Regions from separate parts of the Streptomyces sp. NPDC006450 genome, predicted to be linked through region 1. Evidence: riboswitches for the same ligand, from Rfam matches in the RefSeq annotation. Region 1 holds a riboswitch; the other holds the start of a gene.
The links. A riboswitch is a leader RNA that binds a small molecule or an ion and turns the genes downstream of it on or off. The one in region 1 is predicted to bind S-adenosylmethionine.
Positions count from the first base shown of each region.

Region 1 (11,775 bases):
ACGCGACCCGCGTCACCTGGAGCGGTGAATACGTCCACGCCGCGCCGTGGTCCGTCGGCTCCCACGGCTACGCCAACGTCAGCCACGGCTGCACCGGCATGAGCACGGGCAACGCCGCCTGGTTCTACGAGAACATCACCGAAGGCGACATCGTCCGGGTCATCAACAGCATCGGCGACGACATGGACATCTTCGGCAACGGCTTCGGCGACTGGAACATGGACTGGAAGGACTGGCGCGAGGGCAGCGCCCTCCTCAAGGGCACCCAGGAGGGCCGCAGCCCGGTCGACCAGGCCCGCCTGCGCCCGCAGGTGTAACCGACGGGGCGGGAGCGCCGGAAGAGGCCACAACGGGGGCACGGGTGCCCGTACGGTCCGTACGGGCACCCGTGCCCCGGTATGCGCCGGTAGGGGGCTGTGCGGGGCGCACAGGCCCCGTTACGCCGCCGGGGAGAGCCGCGCGCGCAGCAGACCCGCCAGGGCCTGCGCGAAGTCCACCGGATCGACCGGAAGGGTGACCGCGGCGTCCGCGCGGCTCCAGGTGGCCAGCCAGGCGTCCTGCGGACGGCCCATCAGGAGCAGGACGGGCGGGCACTGGAAGATCTCGTCCTTGATCTGCCGGCACACCCCCATGCCCCCGGCCGGAACCGCCTCGCCGTCCAGCACGCACACGTCGATGCCGCCCGCGTCCAGTTCCTTCAGGACGGCCGGCAGCGTGGCGCACTCCAGGAACTCCACCGGCGGCAGGTCGGCGGCCGGCCTGCGCCCGGCCGCCAGCCGCACCTGCTCCCGGGTGCCCGCGTCGTCGCTGTAGACCAGAACCCGCGCAGTCGCCCGCATTTCGTTCCTCCACGTGTCCCGTGAATCACGTTGATGTTGCGCGGGATGCTACTCCGTCCGACCCGGTGTCAACATCGGTTCGCACAGCCTCGCCCGAGCGACGGCCGACCGGCGCCCGAAGGGCGATCTGATGGGCCGTTCGGGCCTTGCACACGCCCCTGACACTCCGAACGGCACCCCCCGGGGTGAGGGCGGGATAAGGGACCGACATAATGTCGGTCGTGGCGACAGCAACGACAGTAGATACCGGGCACGCGCACCCGACGGTCAACAGGCCGAACCTCGTCAGCGTGGGAACCATCATCTGGTTGAGTTCCGAGCTGATGTTCTTCGCGGCCCTCTTCGCGATGTACTTCACCCTGCGATCCGTGACAGGCGCCGAGTACTGGACAGAGCAGGCTTCGGCCTTGAATCTGCCCTTCTCGGCGACGAACACGACGATCCTGGTGCTTTCCTCGCTCACCTGCCAGCTCGGCGTATTCGCCGCCGAGCGCGGTGACGTGAAGAAGCTCAGGACGTGGTTCATCATCACGTTCGTCATGGGTGCGATCTTCATTGGCGGCCAGGTGTTCGAGTACACCGAGCTGGTCAAGCACGAGGGCATGAGCCTCTCGTCCGGTCCGTACGGCTCGGTCTTCTACCTGACCACCGGCTTCCACGGTCTGCACGTGACGGGCGGTCTCATCGCCTTCCTGCTGGTCCTCGGCCGGACGTACGCGGCCAAGAGGTTCACCCACGAACAGGCCACGTCGGCCATCGTCGTGTCCTACTACTGGCACTTCGTCGATGTCGTCTGGATCGGCCTCTTCGCGACGATCTACCTGATCAAGTAGCGAACACGTCGCCGGGCCCGACCCGGCACTCCATCCAGACACACCGACGCAGAAGATCCTGACACCGGGGTAATCCGTGAAAAAGCTCTCCGCACGACGACGCCATCCGCTGGCGGCGGTCGTCGTTCTACTCTTCGCGCTGGCGGTTACCGGGGGGCTGTACTCCGCCTTCGCGCCCGCGGGCAATGCGAAGGCCGACGAAACCGTCCAGTCCCTCGCCATCGAGGAGGGCCAGAAGCTCTACGCCGTCGGCTGCGCAAGCTGCCACGGTACCGGCGGTCAGGGTTCCTCTGACGGCCCCAGCCTGGTAGGCGTCGGCTCCGCTGCCGTCGACTTCCAGGTGATGACGGGCCGTATGCCCGCCCAGCAGCCCGGCGCCCAGGTGCCGAAGAAGCCCGTCATCTACACCCAGGCGCAGACCGACCAGCTCGCCGCGTACATCGCGTCCCTCGGAGCCGGCCCGATCGTGCCGACCGAGAAGCAGTACGACCCGGCGGGTGCCGACATCGCCAAGGGTGGTGAGCTGTTCCGCAACAACTGCGCGCAGTGCCACAACTTCACGGGCGAGGGCGGCGCGCTGACGAACGGCAAGTACGCCCCCAACCTTGAGGGTGTCTCGCCGAAGCACGTCTACGAGGCCATGCTCACCGGCCCGCAGAACATGCCCTCCTTCCCCGACAGCACCATGCCGGAGAAGCAGAAGAAGGACATCATCGCGTACATCCAGCACGTCAACGGCGACAAGTCGACCAGCCCCGGTGGCCTCAAGCTCGGTGGCCTCGGCCCCGTCTCCGAGGGTCTCTTCGGCTGGATCTTCGGGCTGGGTGCGCTGATCGCTGTCGCCGTCTGGGTCGCGGCCCACACCGCTAAGGCCAAGAAGTCATGAGTAGCCAAGACATTCCCGAAGAGAAGCACCTGCCGAGCGAGCAGGGCGACGCGCACCACGGTGCCGTGGCAGTGGCGGACGACCCGTTCGCCGACCCCGGCCTGCCGGTTCACCGGCCGCGGATCCAGGACATCGACGAGCGGGCCGCGAAGCGCTCCGAGCGCACGGTGGCCTTCCTGTTCACCCTGTCGATGCTGGCCACGATCGGCTTCATCGCCTCGTTCGTGATCCTGCCGGTCGACAAGATCGTCTACATCTTCCCCATCGGGAAGGTGAGCGCTCTGAACTTCGCCCTGGGCGTGAGCCTCGGCGCGGCCCTCTTCTGCATCGGCGCGGGCGCGGTCCACTGGGCCCGCACCCTGATGTCCGACGTGGAGGTCGCCGCCGAGCGCCACGAGATCGCGGCCCCGCCGGAGGTCAAGGCGCAGGTCCTGCAGGACTTCGCGGACGGCGCGCGCGAGTCGGCCATCGGCCGCCGCCCGCTCATCCGCAACACGATGCTCGGTGCGCTGGCCCTGCTGCCGCTCTCCGCCGTCGTGATCCTGCGCGACCTGGGCCCGCTGCCCGAGGACAAGCTGCGCAAGACCATCTGGGCGAGGGGCAAGATGCTCATCAACCAGAACACGATGGAGCCGCTTCGTCCCGAGGACATCGTCGTCGGTTCGCTGACCTTCGCCATGCCGGAAGGCCTGGAGGAGGACGCGCACGACTTCCAGGTGCAGATCGCCAAGGCCGCCCTGATGATCGTCCGCATCCAGCCGGAGGACATCAAGGACAAGAAGGAACTGGAGTGGTCCCACGACGGGATCGTGGCCTACTCCAAGATCTGCACCCACGTCGGCTGCCCGATCAGCCTGTACGAGCAGCAGTCGCACCACGTGCTCTGCCCGTGCCACCAGTCCACCTTCGACCTCTCCGACGGCGCCCGAGTCATCTTCGGCCCGGCTGGTCACGCGCTCCCGCAGCTGCGGATCGGCGTCAATGACGAAGGTTTCCTCGAGGCGCTCGGCGACTTCGAAGAGCCCGTCGGTCCCTCTTTCTGGGAGCGCGGATGAGCACTGCCACCGAAACCAAAGAACGCAAGGCTCCGGCCGGCGAGCGTGTAGCCGACTGGGCCGACGGCCGGCTGGGCATCTACAGCCTCGCCAAGGCCAACATGCGCAAGATCTTCCCGGACCACTGGTCCTTCATGCTGGGCGAGATCTGCCTCTACAGCTTCATCATCCTCATCCTCACGGGTGTGTACCTGACGCTGTTCTTCCACCCGAGCATGAACGAAGTGCACTACGACGGCTCGTACATCCCCATGCAGGGTGTGCAGATGTCGGAGGCCTTCCGCTCGACTCTGGAAATCAGCTTCGACGTCCGCGGCGGTCTGCTGATCCGGCAGATCCACCACTGGTCGGCGCTGATCTTCATCGCGGCGATGCTCGTGCACATGATGCGCGTGTTCTTCACCGGCGCGTTCCGCAAGCCGCGTGAGGTCAACTGGGTCTTCGGCTTCCTGCTGCTGGTCCTCGGCATGTTCACCGGTTTCACCGGTTACTCCCTGCCGGACGACCTGCTCTCGGGCACCGGTGTCCGCTTCATGGAAGGCGCGATGCTGTCCGTGCCGATCGTGGGCACGTACCTGTCGTTCTTCTTCTTCGGCGGGGAGTTCCCCGGCGGCGACTTCGTGGGCCGGCTCTACTCGGTGCACATCCTGCTGCTGCCCGGCATCATGATGGGCCTGCTGGTGGCCCACCTGATCCTGGTCTTCTACCACAAGCACACCCAGTTCGCGGGCCCCGGCAAGACCGAGAAGAACGTCGTCGGCATGCCGCTGCTCCCGGTCTACATGGCCAAGGCCGGAGGCTTCTTCTTCCTGGTCTTCGGCGTCATCGCGCTGATCGCGGGCATCGCCTCGATCAACCCGATCTGGGCGCTGGGCCCGTACCGTCCGGACCACGTGTCCACCGGTGCGCAGCCCGACTGGTACATGGGCTTCTCCGAGGGTCTGATCCGTGCCATGCCGGGCTGGGAGATCAACCTGTGGGGCCACACCCTGGCCCTGGGCGTCTTCATCCCGTTCACGATCTTCCCGCTGGTCCTGGCCACGATCGCGGTCTACCCGTTCATCGAGTCCTGGGTCACCGGGGACAAGCGCGAGCACCACATCCTGGACCGCCCGCGCAACGCCCCGACCCGTACGGGCTTCGGTGTGGCATGGCTGACGTGGTACGTCATCCTGCTGATCGCCGGTGGAAACGACATGTTCGCGCAGTACTTCCACCTGTCGATCAACGCGATCACGTGGTTCGCCCGCATCGGCTTCTTCGTCGGTCCGGTCATCGCCTTCGTCATCACCAAGCGGATCTGCCTCGGCCTCCAGCGCCGGGACCGGGACAAGGTGCTGCACGGTCGCGAGACCGGCATCATCAAGCGCCTGCCGCACGGTGAGTTCGTCGAGGTCCACGAGCCGCTCTCGCAGGGCAAGCTGCACACGCTCACCTCGTACGACCAGTACGAGCCCGCCGAGATCGGCCCCACGGTCGACGAGAACGGTGTCGAGCGCAAGGTGAAGCCGCTGGAGAAGCTCCGCGCCAAGCTGAGCAAGGGCTACTACGGGGAGAACAACCAGATCCCGAAGCCCACGGTCGAGGAGTACAAGGAGATCCAGAGCGGCCACGGCCACCACTGACCTCCCGCATCACGGCTTCACACGCTTCAAGATCCGCGCAGTACGCACCACGCACTACGCATGACTGCTTGAGGGACTGATTTCGGTCAGTCCTGGTGTCGCCACGGCGAGAGCCCCGTCCAGCGTCTGGACGGGGCTCTTTGCCGTCCCCGGGGCTGGATAGGCTGAAGCCCTTCCCATTCCACGTGGAATCCTTCACGAGCAGCAGGAGCGGACCATGAACCTGGTGACCCCGGCAGGCGGCGACAGCGTGGCGGCCCGCGGCTGGCCGGGCCTTCTGGACGCCCTGCTGAGCGGCCGTGACCTCGGCGCCGACGACACGGCCTGGGCCATGGACCGGATCATGCGCGGGGAGGCCACCGACGCGCAGATCGCCGGCTTCGCCGTCGCGCTGCGGGCCAAGGGGGAGACCGTCTCCGAGATCAACGGCCTGGTCCGCGCCATGTACGAACACGCCAACCTGATCGAGGTGCCGGGCCGGACGGTGGACATCGTCGGCACCGGTGGCGACGGGGCCAAGACGGTCAACATCTCCACGATGTCGGCCGTCGTCGTGGCCGGTACGGGCGCCAAGGTCGTCAAGCACGGCAACCGCGCCGCGTCCTCCGCGAGCGGCTCCTCGGACGTCCTGGAGAAGCTGGGCGTCAACCTCGACCTCACCCCCGCGCGGGTCGTGGAGGTGGCCGAGGAAGCCGGCATCACCTTCTGCTTCGCGGTCAAGTTCCACCCCGCGCTGCGGCACGTGGCGGCGGCCCGCAGGGAGCTGGGCATCCGGACCACCTTCAACTTCCTCGGCCCGCTGACCAACCCGGCGCGGGTCCGGGCACAGGCCACCGGTGTGGCCGACGCGCGCGTGGCACCGATCGTCGCGGGCGTCCTGGCGGAGCGGGGTTCCTCGGCGCTGGTCTTCCGCGGTGACGACGGGCTCGACGAGCTCACCACCACGGCGACCTCCCGGGTCTGGTGGGTCCGCGACGGCGAGGTCAGGGAGCAGGGCTTCGACCCCCGCGACATCGGCATCCCGCTGGTGGAGGTCTCCGCCCTGGCCGGCGCGGACGCCTCGTTCAACGCGGACGTCGCCCGCCGCCTCCTGGCCGGCGAGACCGGCCCCGTGCGCGACGCGGTGCTCCTGAACGCGGCGGCGGCCCTGGTCGCGCTGGACCCGGGCACGGGCACCCTGGAGGAGCAGCTCGCCGGCGGTGTCGTACGGGCGGCGGAGTCGGTGGACTCGGGCGCGGCCCGGGCGGCGCTGGCGCGCTGGGTGGCGGCGAGCAACGCGTAGCCGCCGCGCCGCGTAGCCGCTGCCATGCGTAGCTCCTGCGCCCTTCGGCCGTCCTGACGGGATCCGGCCAAGATCCAGCACTGACCCCGGTCCGCCATGTGGACCGGGGTCTTGCGTTCGGAAGATCGTGTGGCAGGATGCTCCTCAGGTCACGAGTGACAGCGTTTAGGCCCCGGCTTGCTGTCCGGCAACCCTCCTTCCGTGGCGGGGTGCCCCGGGTGATGACCAGGTCGTAGGCAGTGAGGTCTACGGCAAGCGCGGATCCCTCGACACCAGGGGTCCTGGTCTCTCGAGGAGCTTTTCCGTGAGCAAGCGAATGCGATAGGGCGAGTCCGCCCCTTCTTCACCCCCCGGAACAGGGTCACTTCCGCGTACCCGCACACCTGCGTACGCCGGCCGATCCGCACTCCGGGGCACTCCCGTACCCCGAACGGCCGCAGCGCCGTATCCGCGTACGGGCACACCGAAGCCATTGCGACCTGCCTGCCGGGAGATACCGCCATGTCCGCAACCCTGAACGCCGCCGCTGCCGCCGCCGTCACCCCTGGGGCCGAGGGCCCTGCCTGTGCCGAACCGCTGCCGGTCCTCGGCCGTGACGTCACCGTCCCGCTCGTCACCGGCGGCGAAGTCACCTACGCCGCCCTCGACTACGCGGCCAGCGCCCCCGCACTGCAGCGGGTCTGGGACGACGTGGCCGCGTACGCCCCGTACTACGGCAGCGTCCACCGCGGCGCCGGGTACCTCTCGCAGCTCTCCACCGACCTGTTCGAGCAGAGCCGGGTCACGGTCGCCGAGTTCCTCGACTGCCGACCCTCCGACCAGGTGATCTTCACCCGGTCCACCACCGACTCCCTCAACCTGCTCGCCGCCGTGCTCCCGGCCGACTGCCAGGTCTTCGTCTTCGAGACCGAGCACCACGCCTCGCTGCTCCCGTGGACGAACGCCCAGGTCACCTACCTCAACGCCCCCCGCACCCCGGACGAGGCCGTCGCCACCCTGGAGCGCGCCCTCGCCGACCGCGACCCCTACGGCCCGGCGCTGGTCTGCGTCACCGGAGCCTCCAACGTCACCGGCGAGCTGTGGCCCGTCAGGGAACTCGCCGCCGCCGCGCACGCCCACGGCGCCCGCATCGTCCTGGACGCCGCCCAGCTGGCCCCGCACCACCCCGTCTCGGTCCAGGACCTCGACGTGGACTGGGTCGCCTTCTCCGGCCACAAGCTCTACGCACCCTTCGGCTCGGGCGTGCTCGCCGGCCGCGCGGACTGGCTCCAGGAGGCGGACCCGTACCTCGCCGGCGGCGGTGCCTCGCGCAAGGTGACGCGACGCGTCGGCGGGGAGGATGCCGGCGGCGTGGACGTCGAGTGGCACACCACCGCGGCCCGCCACGAGGCCGGCTCGCCGAACGTCATCGGCGTCTACTCCATCGCCTCCGCCTGCAAGGCGCTGAAGGAGGCCGGCTTCGAGAGCCTCGTCGCCCGCGAGCGGCACCTCATCGCCAAGGTCCGCGAAGGCCTCGCCGGGGTCCCGGCGGTCCGCGTCCTGTCCCTCTTCGGCGACGAGGCCCCCCGGGTCGGCGTCATCTCCTTCGTGGTGGACGGCTGGAACAGCTCGCACTTCGCGGCCGCGCTCTCCGCCGAGTACGGCATCGGCGTCCGCGACGGCCTGTTCTGCGCCCACCCGCTGGTCCGCACCCTGCTCGGCAGCGAGCCCCAGGCCCAGGGCGAGTGCGGAGCCCCGGAGGCGGCCCCGGGCGAGCGGTCCCTGAACGCGATCCGCGTCAGCTTCGGCGCCGGCACCCCCGACGAGCACGTGGACCGCTTCGTCCGCGCGGTCGGGGAACTCGTCACGGACGGCGCCAAGTGGCAGTACCGCACCGAAGAGGGCCGCTGCGTCCCGGCGGTCTGACGGGCTGCGGCATGCCCACGGGGCCCGGTACCCACCGTCCGTGAATCCGTCGGACACCCGCTGGAGGGTGGGTGCCTCCCGGTCGGCCGGAGCCTACGCGTCGAGACCGATCGCGAAGGCCGCTTCCAGGTCGTGCTGGGAGTACGTGCGGAACGCCACGTGCGTGTCCGTCGCCTCGACGCCCGGGATCTTGCTGATGCGGCCGGGGATGATGTCGGCGAGGTCCTCGTGCCGGGACACCCGGACCAGTGCGATGAGGTCGTACGTACCGGTGACCGAGTAGACCTCGCTGACGCTTTCCAGCGCGGCGATGGCCTCGGCGATCTCGGGGATCCGGTCCACGCTGGTCTTGATGAGCACGAGTGCGGTGATCACGGTTGGCTGTCTCCCTCGCCTACTGTCACTGGTCGACCCACTCTAGTCCCACCCCGGTAGCGGGCCCACGCGTAGAGGAAGCCGACCGAGAAGCCCACCACGTGGGCCAGGTAGGCGACTCCGGGGCCGCTCGCCGCGCGGTGGGCGGCCAGCCACTGCAGGCCGAACCAGAACATCAGCACGATCCACGCCGGGAACCGCAGGGGCAGGAAGAAGAGGAACGGGAACAGGCTCGTCACGCGGGCCTTGGGGAAGAGGTACAGGAAGGCGCCGAGGACCGCGGAGATCGCCCCGGAGGCTCCGACCAGGGTCTGGTCCGAGGAGGCGTAGGCCGCCGCGTAGGCCGCCAGGGCCAGGTAGCCCGTACAGACGTAGAAGCAGAGGAACCCGGCCCGGCCCATGCGGCGCTCCGTCATCGCCCCGAAGACGTAGAGGAAGAGCATGTTGCCCAGCAGGTGCAGCCAGCTCCCGTGCACGAACAGGGCCGTCAGCGGAGTGAGCAGGGCCCGGCCCGAGCCGGTGAACAGTTGGTCGGGGACCACGCCCCAGCGCCGGAAGTACGCCGTGCCCGTGGTCAGGAGCTGATCACCCGTCCCGTAGACCGGGTTCAGCCCCGACGCCGGACTCAGTACGAACACCACGCAGCAGCCGGCGATCAGCGCGTGGGTGACCACCGGGCCCCGGGCGGCCTCGCGTACGGCCTGCCACCTTACGATCATGCGATCGAGCATGACCCAGCCGAGCCCACCAGCGGGTGCGGCAGGCCGTAGGGTTACGAGCTACGTACGCACGCGGTACCCGTGACGACACGGGCGTGTGCGCCGCGTGCGGCACGTACACCATAGAAGGATAGAAGGAGAGAGCGGCCTGATGACGGTTCCCCTGCCGACCGACACCACCCGGTGGCGCTGCACCCTGTGCGGCAACCTCACGCGTTTCGACGTCACCCGTTCGTCGAAGGTCGTGGAGTACGTCCACCTGGACCTCGCCGGGGAGCCCAAGGTCGAGGAGCGCGAGGTGGTCAATGAGACCATCGAGTCGGTGCGCTGCCGCTGGTGCAACGCGGTGGACCAGATCGAGCTCGTCGACAGGCCGGGCGCGGACTCCTAAGGAGCCCCGCCCACAGGTGAATGACGGTAGGGGTGACGGATTGTGGAGCCAGCAAGCGGCGCTGAGCCGGCCGACGCGGCCGGCGACGCCGCGGAGGTGCTCGACCGCCCGCTGCCGGAAGGCGTGCGGCGCCGGGTCGTCGCACTCGTCTCCGACGCCTTCGGCGGGCTGACGGTCGCGGACCTGCCGGCGCAGTTGCGCCAGTACGCCCGTTTCACCCCGACGAGGCGCGCCAAGTTCGCGGGCAACGCCATGGCCACGGCCGTGGAGAGCGACCCCGTCTTCCGGGGCCGGGTCGCCGAGAAGCTCCGCGAGGCGCAGGCCGACCTGGCCTCCGCGCTGGAGTCGGGCGCGCCGCCCGCCGCCGCCGATCCGCTGGACGTGGCGGCCGCCGCGTACGTCCTGCGGCCGGCCGGCTGGGTCAAACTGGTCGCCGCCGCGGGCGAGGAGGCGCAGCGCGCCGACGCCGAGCGGGTCGACGGGGAGACGCGCCGCGAGATGGAGCGGCTCCGCGAGGAGCTGGCCCACGTACGGGAACTGCAGCGCACGGGCGTCGACCAGGTGCGGGCCGAGCTGGACGCGGCGCGCAAGGAAGCGGAATCGCTTCAGCGCAAGCTGCGCAGTGCCCTCAGCGACGTCAAGCGGGGCGACGCGGCCCTGCGCAAGATCAACGCGGAGGTCGACGGCATCCGCGCCGAGGCGGCCGCCCAGGTGACCACCGCGGAGAGCGAGACCCGGCGGCTCAAGTCCCGCCTCGCGGAGGTCGAATCGGCGCTGGAGACCTCGCGCCGGGCCACCCGCGAGGGGCGCAGCATCGAGGACATGCGGCTGCGGCTGCTGCTGGACACCGTGCTGGACGCGGCCGCGGGACTGCGCCGGGAGCTCGCGCTGCCGCCGGTCTCCACGCGGCCCGCCGACACGGTGGAGGCGGTGGAACCCGGCCGGATGACCCCGAAGGACATCGCGGCGCGCGCCCTGTCGGAGACCGACCCGGCGCTGCTGGACCAGCTGCTGGCGCTGCCCCAGGCCCATCTGGTGGTGGACGGCTACAACGTCACCAAGACCGGCTACCCGACGATGCCGCTGGAGAAGCAGCGCCTGCGGCTGCTGGGCGGGCTGTCGATGCTCGCCGCGCAGACGGGCGCCGAGATGACCTGTGTCTTCGACGGGGCGGAGCTGGCGGCCCCCGTGCTGCTCGCGCCGCCGCGCGGGGTGCGGGTGCTGTTCTCCAAGGCCGGGGTGACGGCGGACGAGCTGATCCGCCAGCTGGTGCGCGCCGAACCGGCGGGCCGTCCGGTGGTGGTGGTCTCCACCGACCGCGAGGTCGCCGACGGGGTCGCCAAGGCCGGGGCGCGGCCGGTGGCGTCCGCATTGTTGCTGAAGCGGCTTTCGCGCGTTTCGTAACTGGTGTGCCCAATGCCGGAATTGGCAGGGCCTCGCGGGAACGTACCGTCAAGTCACCGGCACAGAGCGTGCGCTGTAGGTAAAGAACCTGGTCGGACAGCGAGTTTTTTGCCGACAGGATTTGAACTGATCACAGAAGGGTCACTAGGGTCAGTCAAACCTTCGTGCGGTAGTTCACTCATTCGGGGTGGCAGCGAAGGTGTCGCCGAGTCTGTAGGACGGATTGCGTTCTTCGGCGGCTCTAGGAAGAAGGAGCTCGCCTTCGTGGCGTCCCACCGTCGACCCAAGCAGCCGACCCGCATGCGCACGACCGTGCTCGGCGTCACCGCGGCAGCCGCCGTGGTCCTCTCGGGGCAGGCCGCCAACGCCGCCCCCGCCAAGCCGAGCAAGGACGAGGTCAAGGCCAAGGTCGACGCCCTCTACGAAGAGGCGGAGCAGGCCACCGAGAAGTTCAACGGGGC
Region 1 is NZ_JBEXPT010000015.1:13,992-25,766, reverse strand. It holds gene ABZY57_RS08390 (Ig-like domain-containing protein) at 1-317, shown strand, start outside; gene ABZY57_RS08385 (hypothetical protein) at 438-839, opposite strand; gene ABZY57_RS08380 (heme-copper oxidase subunit III) at 1,052-1,672, shown strand; gene ABZY57_RS08375 (c-type cytochrome) at 1,749-2,558, shown strand; gene ABZY57_RS08370 (Rieske 2Fe-2S domain-containing protein) at 2,555-3,613, shown strand; gene ABZY57_RS08365 (cytochrome bc complex cytochrome b subunit) at 3,610-5,238, shown strand; gene trpD (anthranilate phosphoribosyltransferase) at 5,456-6,520, shown strand; SAM riboswitch class IV at 6,668-6,784, shown strand; gene ABZY57_RS08355 (aminotransferase class V-fold PLP-dependent enzyme) at 7,022-8,425, shown strand; gene ABZY57_RS08350 (Lrp/AsnC ligand binding domain-containing protein) at 8,519-8,800, opposite strand; gene ABZY57_RS08345 (rhomboid family intramembrane serine protease) at 8,797-9,531, opposite strand; gene ABZY57_RS08340 (hypothetical protein) at 9,671-9,910, shown strand; gene ABZY57_RS08335 (NYN domain-containing protein) at 9,950-11,314, shown strand; gene ABZY57_RS08330 (NlpC/P60 family protein) at 11,579-11,775, shown strand, end outside.

Region 2 (11,775 bases), on a different contig from region 1:
CTCGCCGCCCTCGCCCCCGAGGTCGGCTCCGTCGCGGTCGTCACCGGCAGGCCGGCCGGGGTCGCCGTCCGCTACGGGGGCTTCGCCGGGGTCCCGGGACTCGAACACCTCGTGGTGCTCGGGCACTACGGGGCCGAGCGCTGGGACGCAGTGAGCGGCATCGTGCACGCTCCGGCCGAGCATGCGGGAGTCGCGGCGGTCCGGGCGGAGCTGCCCGGGTTCCTGGACGCGATCGGCGCGTGGCGCGGAACCTGGATCGAGGAGAAGGGCCAGGCGCTGGCCGTCCACACCCGCCGCGCGGCAGACCCGGAAGCGGCCTTCGAGGCCCTGCGGGAGCCCTTGGCGGGGCTGGCGGCCCGGCACGGCCTGATGGTCGAACCGGGCCGGGCCGTACTGGAGCTGCGGCCGCCGGGAATGGACAAGGGCGTCGCCCTCACGGAGTACCTCGCGGAGGTGGGGGCACAGGCCGTGCTCTACGCCGGGGACGACCTCGGGGACCTCGCGGCGTACTCGGCGGTGGAGAAGCTGCGGGCCGGGGGCATGCCGGGGCTGCTGGTGTGCAGTGGCTCCGCGGAGGTTCCGGAACTCGCCGCCCGTGCGGACCTGACGCTGTCCGGTCCGTCGGAGGTCGTCGCCTTCCTGGCGGCGCTGGCCGCGGCGCTGGGCGCAGCCGCTCCTTCGTGACGCGCCGCCCGCACCGCTGCCCCGGGGAACGGGCGAAGGGCGGGCGGGGACTTCGCCCCGCGCCGCGGTGCGGTCAGGTGCGCAGGGCGTCCAGCTGGGACGTGAGCCACTGGGTCGGGGGGAGTGCCGTGGCGGCCACCGCCAGCCGCTTCGTGCGGTCCGCGCGCTCCGCCGCCGGCATGGAGAGGGCCGCGTGCAGGGCCTCCGCCGTGGCCGTCACGTCGTACGGGCTCACCGTCAGCGCATCCGCCCGGAGCTCCTCGTACGCCCCCGCCCCGGTGGACAGCACCAGCGCGCACCCCGCCTCCGACACCACAGGGATCTCCTTCGCGACGAGGTTCATGCCGTCCCGTACGGGATTGACCAGTGCCACGTCCGCCAGCCGGTACGCCGCCAGCGACCGCGCGAAGTCGTCCTCGACGGAGACCAGTACCGGCTGCCAGTCGGCCGTGCCGAACTCCGTGTTGACCGCCGCCGCCAGCTCCCCCACCGACTCGGTGTACTCCCGGTACACCGCAAGGTCCTGCCGGGACGGGTACGCGGAGGCCAGGTGGACCACCCGCTCCCGCCACTCGGGGTGGGTGACCAGCAGTTCCCGGTACGCCAGCAGCCCCCGCAGGATGTTCTTCGACAACTCCGTGCGGTCCACGCGGACGATCGTCTTCAGCCCGCCGACCTCCGCCCGCAGCGCCGCCAGCTTGTCGTCCACCTCCGGCCGGTGGGCGAGCGCGCGCAGCTCGTCCCCGTCCACGCCGAGGGGGTAGGCGTTCACTTCGGTGAACCGGCGCTCCACGGGCCCGGTACCGGTGCCGGCCGCCTTGCGGTGCCACACCCCGCGCTCCGGGCTTCCGGCAGGGTAGTGCGCCTGCGCGATACCGCTCACGTCGTCGAAGTTCGCCGCGTTGGTGAAGTTGTACGCCCACTCCCACGTGTGGAAGCCGAGGCGGTCGGCCCCGAGCATCCCCCACACCAGCTGGGTCCGGACGTCGTCCGGGAGCATGCGCAGGAAGTCCGTGGACGCCCACGGCGTGTGCGTGAAGTGGCCGATCCGCAGGTCGGGGCGCAGCTCCCGGAGCATTCCCGGGGCCAGGGCCAGGTGGTAGTCCTGGATCAGGACCGTCGCGCCCTCGGCCGCCTCCTCCGCCAGGGCCGCCGCGAAGGCCTCGTTGTACGCGACGTAGCAGTCCCAGCGGCGACGGAACTCCGCGTCGAAGACCGGCTCGCGCGGGATCTCGTACAGGTGGTGGTGGAGGAACCACAGCACCGAGTTCGCGATGCCGTTGTACGCGCCGTCGTACACCTCGGGGTCGATCGCCAGCATGCGTACGCCGGGCTCGGAGACCCCGCGCCGCACCGCCTCCCGGTCCGCGTCGGACAGGGCCGCGCAGATCCACAGCGCCCCCGGCTGTTCGGCGAGCGCGGTGGAGAGGCCGGAGACGAGCCCGCCCCCGCCGCGGCGGGCACTGAGCGTGCCGTCCGCGGCGAGGGCGTACGAGAGGGGGCCGCGATTCGCGGCGACGAGCACCTGGGAAGCCATGCGGCGAACCTAGCCCGCCTCGGCGCCGGTCAAACGTCGGCGCCTGCGCGTCCGCCGGACCGAGAGGAAGACCACACCGCCGAGTGCCGTGGGCGTGGCGCCTGCCGTACCCGTCAGCCCAAGGGCCCGGCCGTCGGAGCCGGTGTCGGCCGGGTTCCCGCCCGGGGAGTCCTTGAAGCCGTCCCCCGCGTCCACGGGCAGCGGTCGCGGCTGGGCCGGGACGATCGGGGTGCTACGCCACACGACGGCGTGCGTACTCCTCGATGTCCAGCATCGGCGGCCGCTCCTCGGTGTCCACGGCGTAGGTGTGCGGCACGAACCCCTGCGGGCCGCGCTCGAACTGCGTCAGCTCGGGGCGCACGAGGTGCCCGCGCGAGAGCCGTACCTGCGCCGTGCGGTAGATCGCGGCGGCCATCCGCCCCAGCGCCTGGCCGTCCTGGTGCCGGTGCAGCCGGACGCCCACGTCCACCTGGGCCAGGGCGTCCAGCCCGGCCGTGTGCAGCGCGTCCACCAGCAGGCCCAGCTCGACCCCGTAGCCCACGGGGAACGGCAGCCGCTCCAGCAGTTCGCGGCGTACGGCGTACTCGCCGCCCAGCGGCTGGACGAAGCCGGCCAGCTGCGGCCAGTGGAGGTTGAGCAGCGGGCGGGCCACCAGCTCGGTCACCCGGCCGCCCTGGCCGTGGGCCTTGGCGGAGGCCGGGGCGGCCGGGTCGCTGAACTCCGGGCCGAGGGGGCGGTCGTACATGGCCTTGACGAACCGCACCTCCGGATCGGTCAGCAGCGGGCCGACGATCCCGGAGACGAAGGAGGCCGAGAAATCGCGCAGGTCGGCGTCCACGAAGCAGACGATGTCCCCGGTGGTGACCAGCAGCGAACGCCACAGCACCTCGCCCTTGCCGGGCAGCGCCGGGATCCGCGGCAGGACCTCGTCACGGTGCACCACCCGGGCCCCCGCCTTGGCCGCGACCTCCGCGGTGCGGTCCGTGGAACCCGAGTCGATCACGACGAGCTCGTCCACCAGGGGCACCGGCAGGCCCTCGATCAGATCGCGCCGGATCACCTCGACGATCTCGCCGACCGTCGCCTCCTCGTTCAGCGCCGGCAGCACCACGCTCACCGTGGTGCCCGCTGCCCGCTTGGCGGAAAGCAGCTGGCCGAGCGGTCGGTCGGCGGCTGACCAGGAGCGGTCTGCCAGCCAGCGCTCCACCTCTTCCAGCACCTTCAGCACTCCTTGGTTCTTCACTGGTTTGGACCGAAATATGATCCATCTCGCGGTTCGGACGGCTGTCTCAACCACCCGGGCCTTCGGTTACAGTCTTGAACAACGCGAAGGTCCACCGCATGCCGGGGGTCCCCGCGTACAAACGCACCGGCGCGCCATAGAGCGCGTGTGCCGGTGCCATACCGCTCATCCAGAGGGGCAGAGGGACACGGCCCGTTGAAGCCCCGGCAACCCTCCAGTCGGTTCTCGCGATCGCGCACACCAGCGCCGCCAGCGAGGTCCCCGGCTAGGGAAGGTGCCAATTCCGTCTCATGGCGAAGTGCGCCATGGGGAAGATGAGGAGAAAGGGCCTCGCCATCATGGCTGCACAGTCTGTCGCAACCTCTGCCGAAACCGTCGAGAACAACGCGTCCGGCACCTCTGTCGATCTCGGTCCCGCCACCGGCCTTTCCTGTCGTGAGTGCGGTACCCGCTTCGAGCTCGGCCCGATCTTCGCCTGCGCCGAGTGCTTCGGACCGCTCGAAGTCGCCTACGAGCTGCCCCTGGGCGACCCGGAGGCCCTGCGCGCCGCCATCGAGGCCGGCCCGAACAACATCTGGCGCTACGCGCCGCTGCTGCCCGTCCCCGCGGACGTGGCCTCCAAGCCGAGCCTGAACCCCGGCTTCACCAAGCTCGTGGACGCGGCCAACCTGGCCAAGGAGCTCGGCGTCACCGGCAAGCTGTACGTCAAGGACGACTCCGGCAACCCGACGCACTCCTTCAAGGACCGCGTCGTGGCCATCGCCGTCGAGGCCGCCCGCGCCTTCGGCTTCACCACCCTCTCCTGCTCCTCCACCGGCAACCTGGCCGGCGCCGTCGGCGCCGCGGCCGCCCGCGCCGGCTTCCGCTCCTGCGTGTTCATCCCGCACGACCTGGAGCAGGGCAAGGTCGTCATGGCCGGTGTCTACGGTGGCGACCTGGTCGGCATCGAGGGCAACTACGACGACGTCAACCGCTTCTGCTCGGAGCTCATCGGCGACCCGCTGGGCGAGGGCTGGGGCTTCGTCAACGTCAACCTGCGCCCGTACTACGGCGAGGGCTCCAAGACCCTGGCGTACGAGATCTGCGAGCAGCTCGGCTGGCAGCTGCCCGACCAGATCGTCATCCCGATCGCGTCCGGCTCGCAGCTCACGAAGATCGACAAGGGTCTGCAGGAGCTCGTCAAGCTCGGCCTCGTCGAGGACAAGCCGTACAAGATCTTCGGCGCCCAGGCCGAGGGCTGCTCGCCCGTCTCGACGGCCTTCAAGGCCGGCCACGAGGTGGTCCGCCCGCAGAAGCCGAACACCATCGCCAAGTCGCTGGCCATCGGCAACCCGGCGGACGGTCCGTACGTCCTGGACATCGCGCGCCGCACCGGCGGCTACGTCGAGGACGTCAACGACACCCAGGTCGTCGAGGCCATCAAGCTCCTCGCCCAGACCGAGGGCATCTTCGCCGAGACCGCGGGCGGCGTGACCGTCGGCGTGACGAAGAAGCTCATCGAGAACGGGCAGCTCGACCCGACGCTGACCACCGTGGTCCTGAACACCGGTGACGGTCTCAAGACCCTGGAGGCGGTGGCCGAAGGTGGTGGCCAGACCGCCACCATCCGCCCGAGCCTGGACGCGTTCCGCGCCGCAAACCTGGCCTAGGGGGCATCCGGCGCATCAGGGCCGGATCAGCCTCCTTCTCTCTCTCCCTGCACACCGGAAAGGCAGTAGCGCCATGAGCGTCAACGTCCGCATCCCCACCATCCTGCGCACCTACACCGGCGGCCAGGCCGAGGTCCCCGCCGAGGGCGCGACCCTCGAAGAGGTCATCCAGTCACTGGAGGCCAGCCACCCCGGCATCGCCGCGCGCGTCCTCGACGACCAGGGCAAGCTGCGCCGCTTCGTCAACGTCTACGTCAACGACGACGACGTGCGCTTCGAGGGCGGGCTGCAGACGTCCACGCCGGACGGCGCGGGCATCTCGATCATCCCCGCCGTCGCGGGCGGCTGCTGAGGCGCGCGCGGCCTTCGCAAGACCACGCAGTAACTGAATTGCCCCCTCCGTTACCAAACGGAGGGGGCAATTCTGCTTGGTTGGGCGCGGTAGAGTTGGGGAAGTCCCCTCCGCTGTTCTTGCCCGCCGCATATGAACGGGCCGCGAGAGGGTTGACATTGAGTCAACATGCAAGTGCGCTATGGGTCCTTGGTGGGTTTTGTCCGGCCCGAGTTGCCCTGGAATATTCCGGGTTTTCACCCTATTTCAATCTTTTGGCATGTCCAGAATTCTCATCGGAATGACCTGTTGCAGACAGCAGCGGTGCGGATACATTCAGCCCCGGTCGAGGCGTTCCGGCGCAAGTTCTGACCCGGGACCGCGAAGTGCGGTCCTGCGCAAGGGCCAGTAATAGGGGAGTTAGGCATGGCTCAGGGCACCGTCAAGTGGTTCAACGCGGAGAAGGGCTACGGCTTCATCGCGGTCGACGGTGGTGCGGATGTGTTCGTCCACTACAGCGCCATCCAGATGGACGGGTACCGCACCCTTGAAGAGGGTCAGCGGGTCGAGTTCGAGATCTCGCAGGGCCAGAAGGGTCCGCAGGCGGACATGGTCAAGCTCGCCGCCGGCTAGTCCGACCGCGATCGACCACCGACACGTACGGGGCCACGCACAGCGGCCGCGTACGACGGCACAACGGCATGTGTACGAGGGGCCCACATCCTGGACACGGGATGCGGGCCCCTCGTGCGTGGCGGCGCCGGCGGCCTTGCGGCGCCTGGGTGTTCCTCGCGGGTTGCCCGAAGCAGCTTGCACTCGGGGGGGTCGAGTGCTAATCATTGGCGTTAGCACTCTCCTGGTGAGAGTGCTACTAAACGAGGACCGGGTCGGTGAGGCCCGCAGGGTCCGGTGGGAAGGAACCGCCGGGCACGCAGGCCGTCCGTCGCGGGCGCGGGCGCGGTCCGGGAGCAATCCACCGCTGTCCGGGAGGACCACTTCAGATGGCCAAGATCATTGCGTTCGACGAGGAGGCCCGCCGCGGCCTCGAGCGTGGGATGAACCAGCTCGCCGACGCCGTCAAGGTCACCCTTGGCCCCAAGGGTCGCAACGTCGTCCTTGAGAAGAAGTGGGGCGCCCCCACGATCACCAACGATGGTGTCTCCATCGCCAAGGAGATCGAGCTCGAGGACCCGTACGAGAAGATCGGCGCCGAGCTGGTCAAGGAAGTCGCCAAGAAGACGGACGACGTCGCCGGCGACGGTACGACCACCGCCACCGTTCTCGCCCAGGCGCTCGTCCGCGAGGGCCTGCGCAACGTGGCCGCCGGTGCGAACCCGATGGCCCTCAAGCGCGGTATCGAGAAGGCCGTCGAGGCCGTCTCCGCCGCCCTGCTGGCGCAGGCCAAGGATGTCGAGACCAAGGAGCAGATCGCTTCGACGGCCTCCATCTCCGCCGCCGACACCCAGATCGGCGAGCTCATCGCCGAGGCCATGGACAAGGTCGGCAAGGAAGGCGTCATCACGGTCGAGGAGTCGCAGACCTTCGGCCTGGAGCTCGAGCTCACCGAGGGCATGCGCTTCGACAAGGGCTACATCTCGGCGTACTTCGCCACCGACATGGAGCGCATGGAGTCGTCCCTCGACGACCCGTACATCCTGATCGTCAACTCCAAGATCGGCTCGGTCAAGGACCTGCTGCCGCTCCTGGAGAAGGTCATGCAGTCCGGCAAGCCGCTGCTGATCATCGCCGAGGACGTCGAGGGCGAGGCGCTCTCCACCCTCGTCGTCAACAAGATCCGCGGCACCTTCAAGTCCGTCGCCGTCAAGGCCCCGGGCTTCGGCGACCGCCGCAAGGCCATGCTCGGCGACATCGCCATCCTCACGGGCGGCACGGTCATCTCCGAGGAGGTCGGCCTCAAGCTCGAGAACGCCGGTCTCGACCTGCTCGGCCGCGCCCGCAAGGTCGTCATCACCAAGGACGAGACCACCATCGTCGACGGTGCCGGTGACAGCGACCAGGTCCAGGGTCGCGTCAACCAGATCCGCGCCGAGATCGAGAACTCCGACTCGGACTACGACCGCGAGAAGCTGCAGGAGCGCCTGGCGAAGCTCGCCGGCGGTGTTGCGGTCATCAAGGCCGGAGCCGCGACCGAGGTCGAGCTCAAGGAGCGCAAGCACCGCATCGAGGACGCCGTTCGCAACGCGAAGGCGGCCGTCGAAGAGGGCATCGTCGCCGGTGGCGGCGTGGCCCTGCTGCAGGCCTCCTCGGTCTTCGACAAGCTGGAGCTCACCGGCGACGAGGCGACCGGCGCCAACGCCGTCAAGCTCGCGCTGGAGGCCCCGCTCAAGCAGATCGCCGTCAACGGTGGTCTCGAGGGTGGCGTCGTCGTGGAGAAGGTCCGCAACCTGCAGATCGGTTGGGGCCTGAACGCCGCGACCGGCGAGTACGTCGACATGATCGCGTCGGGCATCATCGACCCGGCGAAGGTCACCCGCTCTGCCCTGCAGAACGCGGCGTCGATCGCGGCTCTCTTCCTCACCACCGAGGCCGTCATCGCCGACAAGCCCGAGAAGGCCGGCGCCGCTGCCGGCGGCGGCATGCCGGGCGGCGACATGGACTTCTGATCCACCCCCGGGCTCCGGCCCGAAGGTAGATCGGCTGTTCTTCACGTACCGAGGGCGGCACCCCTTCCTGACGGAGGGGGTGCCGCCCTCGGGCGTTTCCGGCAGTCCTGGAAGGCGGTGGTGTCGATGGCGAAGCCGCCGTACACGTCCAGCCCGTCTTCGTCGCCGCAGCCCTCGACGCAGTGCCCCTGAATCCGCGCCTCGCCCCGGGCCGGCGGCGGGCAGACCGCCGTGCCCGGCCTGTGGGACGGGCCGCCGTGGCCCTGCGAGCTTTGGTTGACTGCTGGCATGACTGATGTGTTCGTCAAGATCTGCGGGCTCAAGACCGCGCACGACGTCGAGGTGGCCGTGGCCGCCGGAGCCGATGCCGTCGGCTTCGTCTTCGCGCCCGGGAGCCCGCGTACGGTCGATGCCGCCACCGCGCGGGCGCTGGCCGCGGGGGTGCCGGACGGGGTGCTCACCGTAGGGGTGTTCCGGGGGCAGTCCGTCGCCGAGGTGCGGCGGTTCGCGGAGGAGAGCGGCGTACGGGGCGTGCAGCTGCACGGCGAGGAGGGCCCGGAGGACTTCGCGGCGCTGCGCGCCGAGGGCCGCACCCTGCTGCGGGCGACGGCGCAGCACGTGGAGCGCTGCGGGGAGTACGGCGAGGACATGCTGCTCCTCGACGCCCCGGACCCCGGCTCCGGCAAGCCGTGGAACTGGGGTTCGCCGGAGTTCGACGCCCCCGCGGGCCGCTGGCTCCTGGCGGGCGGGCTGACACCGGCCAACGTGGGCGAGGCCGTCACGGTCACCGGCGCGTGGGGCGTGGACGTGTCCAGCGGCGTGGAGAGCGAGCGCGGGGTCAAGTCCCCGGACCTCATCCGCGCCTTCATCGCGGCCGCCCGGGGCGCGAGGCCCCGCCGGGGCTGAGGGGCGGAGCCGGTCTCTTCAGCCACCGGGCATGGGTGACGCGGTCCGGGTGCTTTCAGCCGTCCGGCGTTCGAGGACGGACCGGGGTCCGGGGCTGAGCCCCAGGGTGGTCCGGGCGCAGCCCGGTACTTCTCCCAGCCCGTCCGGGAATGGAGGACCGGGTCCGGGCAGCGCCCGGGTCCGGGCAGCGCCGGGGCCGGGCGTGTGGATCCGCTGCGCCGTCCGGCCGCTCACCGCAGGTGTCGCCGCGGATCGGGGCCCGCGGAGTGGTCGGCTGTGCGACGGCCCATCGCCCCGCATCGAAAGGTGGTATCCGGTGAACCGAGTACGGTTCCTCGCCGCGGTCGTCCCGTCCCTGCTGGTGGCCGCGCTCGCCGGAGCCGTCGCGGCCGCGCCGGCCGCGGCCGATCCGCTGCCGAAGCCCCCGCAGCCCGTCCCGCACTGCTTCGGATCCGACGGGACGGACCTCAACGAGCTCTACGACGTCACGCTGCGCATCGTGGGTCCGCCCGCCTGCCGTGAGATCTACGCCAAGGAGAAGTGGGTCCGGACCGCGCCCGGCTGGACCACGGCGGCCGGCGCCGGGGTGGCGGTCTATCCGGAGGGCTACGTGCCGTCCCGTCCCGATCCGATCGACGACTTCGACTCCAAGTTCGTCAGCGCCACCTTCGTCCTCGACATCGGCACACCGCAGGAGAAGCGCCGGACGTTCAAGAAGAAGGAGATTCTGCGGACCGGGTTCTTCGACGCGGACGGGCATCCGTTCTCGGCCGTCGTCTCGCCGCCCTTCAAGGCGCCGGACCTCGGCCCGCACACCCAAACCGTCTTCTTCACCCTGAAGGCCGAGCACTGTGACGGCCTCGGGACGGTCACGGAGGACAACTGCCTGCCGGGCGGCACCTTCGACTACACGGGCGACGTCCCCGTCACCGTGATCCCGAGGCCCGACCGCTAGGCCGTCAGGCGAGCGAGTCGATCCACGATCCAGCGCTCCAGGCGGCGCCCCTCCGAGGCCATCAGCTCCGGATCGCGGAAGGTGTTCGTGAGCAGCGAGACGCCCTGGTACGAGGCGATCAGGGCGACCGCGAGCTCGCGCGCGTCGGAGGTCCGGCCCAGCGTGAGGAACTGCTGCTCGGCCCAGTCGAGCAGCACCCGCATGACCTGGGCGAGGGACCGGTCGAGCTCGTCGTCGCGCTTATCCAGCTCGGAGGCGAGCGAGCCGGTGGGGGCAGCCGTAGCGGGCGGTGAGCTCGCGCTGCTCGACCCAGCCGGAGAGGAGGGCCTTGAGGCGGTCCGGCCGTCGAGCGGATCCTCGGCCGGGCCGGTTGCCGGGCCGGTTGCCCGGAGGGGTGAGGACGGGGCGAAGGGCGGGCAGTGCGGGCCTTCCGGCCCTCCGGCGGCGGACGTAGGTCCCTGTCCGTGGGCCTTCCGCCCCGGGGAGACTGCGCAGCATGGACACTCTGGATTCGGTGATCGTCAACGTCAACGATCACCTCTGGACCTACCTGCTGATTCCGCTGGTGGTCGGTGCGGGCCTGTACTTCACGGTCCGGTCCCGGGGTGTGCAGCTGCGCCTGCTTCCCGAGATGTTCCGGGTGGTGAAGGAGAAGACCCCGCCGCGCGCCGACGGCCGCAAGCAGGTCTCGTCCTTCGGCGCCTTCACGATCTCCGCCGCCGCGCGCGTCGGTACCGGCAACATCGCCGGTGTCGCCGCCGCCATCACCCTGGGCGGCGCGGGCGCCGTCTTCTGGATGTGGATGATGGCGCTGATCGGCGCCGCCTCCGCCTTCGTGGAATCGGCCCTCGCCCAGCTCTACAAGGTGCGCAATGCCACCGGCGCCTACCGGGGCGGCCCGGCGTACTACATGCAGCGGGCGCTCGGTAGACGCTGGCTCGGGGTGCTCTTCGCGGTGACGATCACCGTCACCTTCGGCTTCGTCTTCAACGCCGTGCAGTCCCACACCATCACCGCCGTCGCCTCCGGCTCACTGGCCGACGCGGACGGGTCGAACTGGTTCGGCCCCTCGCTCGGAGTGCTGCTGGCGGCCCTGCTGGGCCTGACCGTCTTCGGCGGGGTCAAGCGGATCTCGTCCGTCACCACCGTCCTGGTGCCGGTGATGGCGATCGTCTACCTGCTGCTCGGCGCGGCGGTGGTCCTCCTCAACGTCACCGAGTTCCCCCGGGTCGTCGCGGACATCGTCGGCGGCGCCTTCGGCTTCCGCGAGCTGGCGGCCGGCGGTATCGGCGCGGCCATCCAGCAGGGCATCCGGCGCGGCATGTTCTCCAACGAGGCGGGCCTGGGCTCCGCCCCGAACGCGGGCGCCGCCGCCGAGGTCTCGCACCCGGTCAAGCAGGGCCTCGTACAGTCCCTGGGCGTCTTCTTCGACACCCTCCTCGTGTGCACGATGACGGCCTTCATCGTCCTCGTCACCGACCCGGAGCTGTCGGGCCGCCAGGGCGCGGACCTGACGCAGACGGCGCTGAGCGACACGCTGGGCGCGTGGGCCGGGCACCTCCTGACCGTGGTGGTCTTCATGCTCGCCTTCAGCAGCATGATCGGGAACTACTACTACGGCGAGACCAACATCCAGTTCATCACCCGCAAGCGGTGGGTCCTGCCGGGATACCGGGCGCTGGTCCTGTCGGCGGTCGTCCTGGGCTCGCTGGGCTCGGTGTCGATCGTCTGGAACCTGGCGGACGTGTTCATGGGCTTCATGGCCCTGATCAACCTCGCCGCGATCATCCCGCTGTCGGCCATCGCCTTCCGCCTCCTGGACGACTACCTCGCCCAGCGCCGGGCG
Region 2 is NZ_JBEXPT010000008.1:83,475-95,249, forward strand. It holds gene otsB (trehalose-phosphatase) at 1-684, shown strand, start outside; gene ABZY57_RS05620 (trehalose-6-phosphate synthase) at 758-2,221, opposite strand; gene ABZY57_RS05625 (hypothetical protein) at 2,231-2,464, opposite strand; gene ABZY57_RS05630 (glucosyl-3-phosphoglycerate synthase) at 2,454-3,440, opposite strand; SAM riboswitch class I at 3,627-3,785, shown strand; gene thrC (threonine synthase) at 3,779-5,113, shown strand; gene ABZY57_RS05640 (MoaD/ThiS family protein) at 5,187-5,465, shown strand; gene ABZY57_RS05645 (cold-shock protein) at 5,871-6,077, shown strand; gene groL (chaperonin GroEL) at 6,446-8,068, shown strand; gene ABZY57_RS05655 (phosphoribosylanthranilate isomerase) at 8,357-8,974, shown strand; gene ABZY57_RS05660 (hypothetical protein) at 9,291-9,929, shown strand; gene ABZY57_RS05665 (hypothetical protein) at 9,926-10,132, opposite strand; gene ABZY57_RS05670 (alanine/glycine:cation symporter family protein) at 10,426-11,775, shown strand, end outside.
Region 2: another riboswitch for S-adenosylmethionine. It lies ahead of thrC (threonine synthase); the one in region 1 lies ahead of ABZY57_RS08355 (aminotransferase class V-fold PLP-dependent enzyme).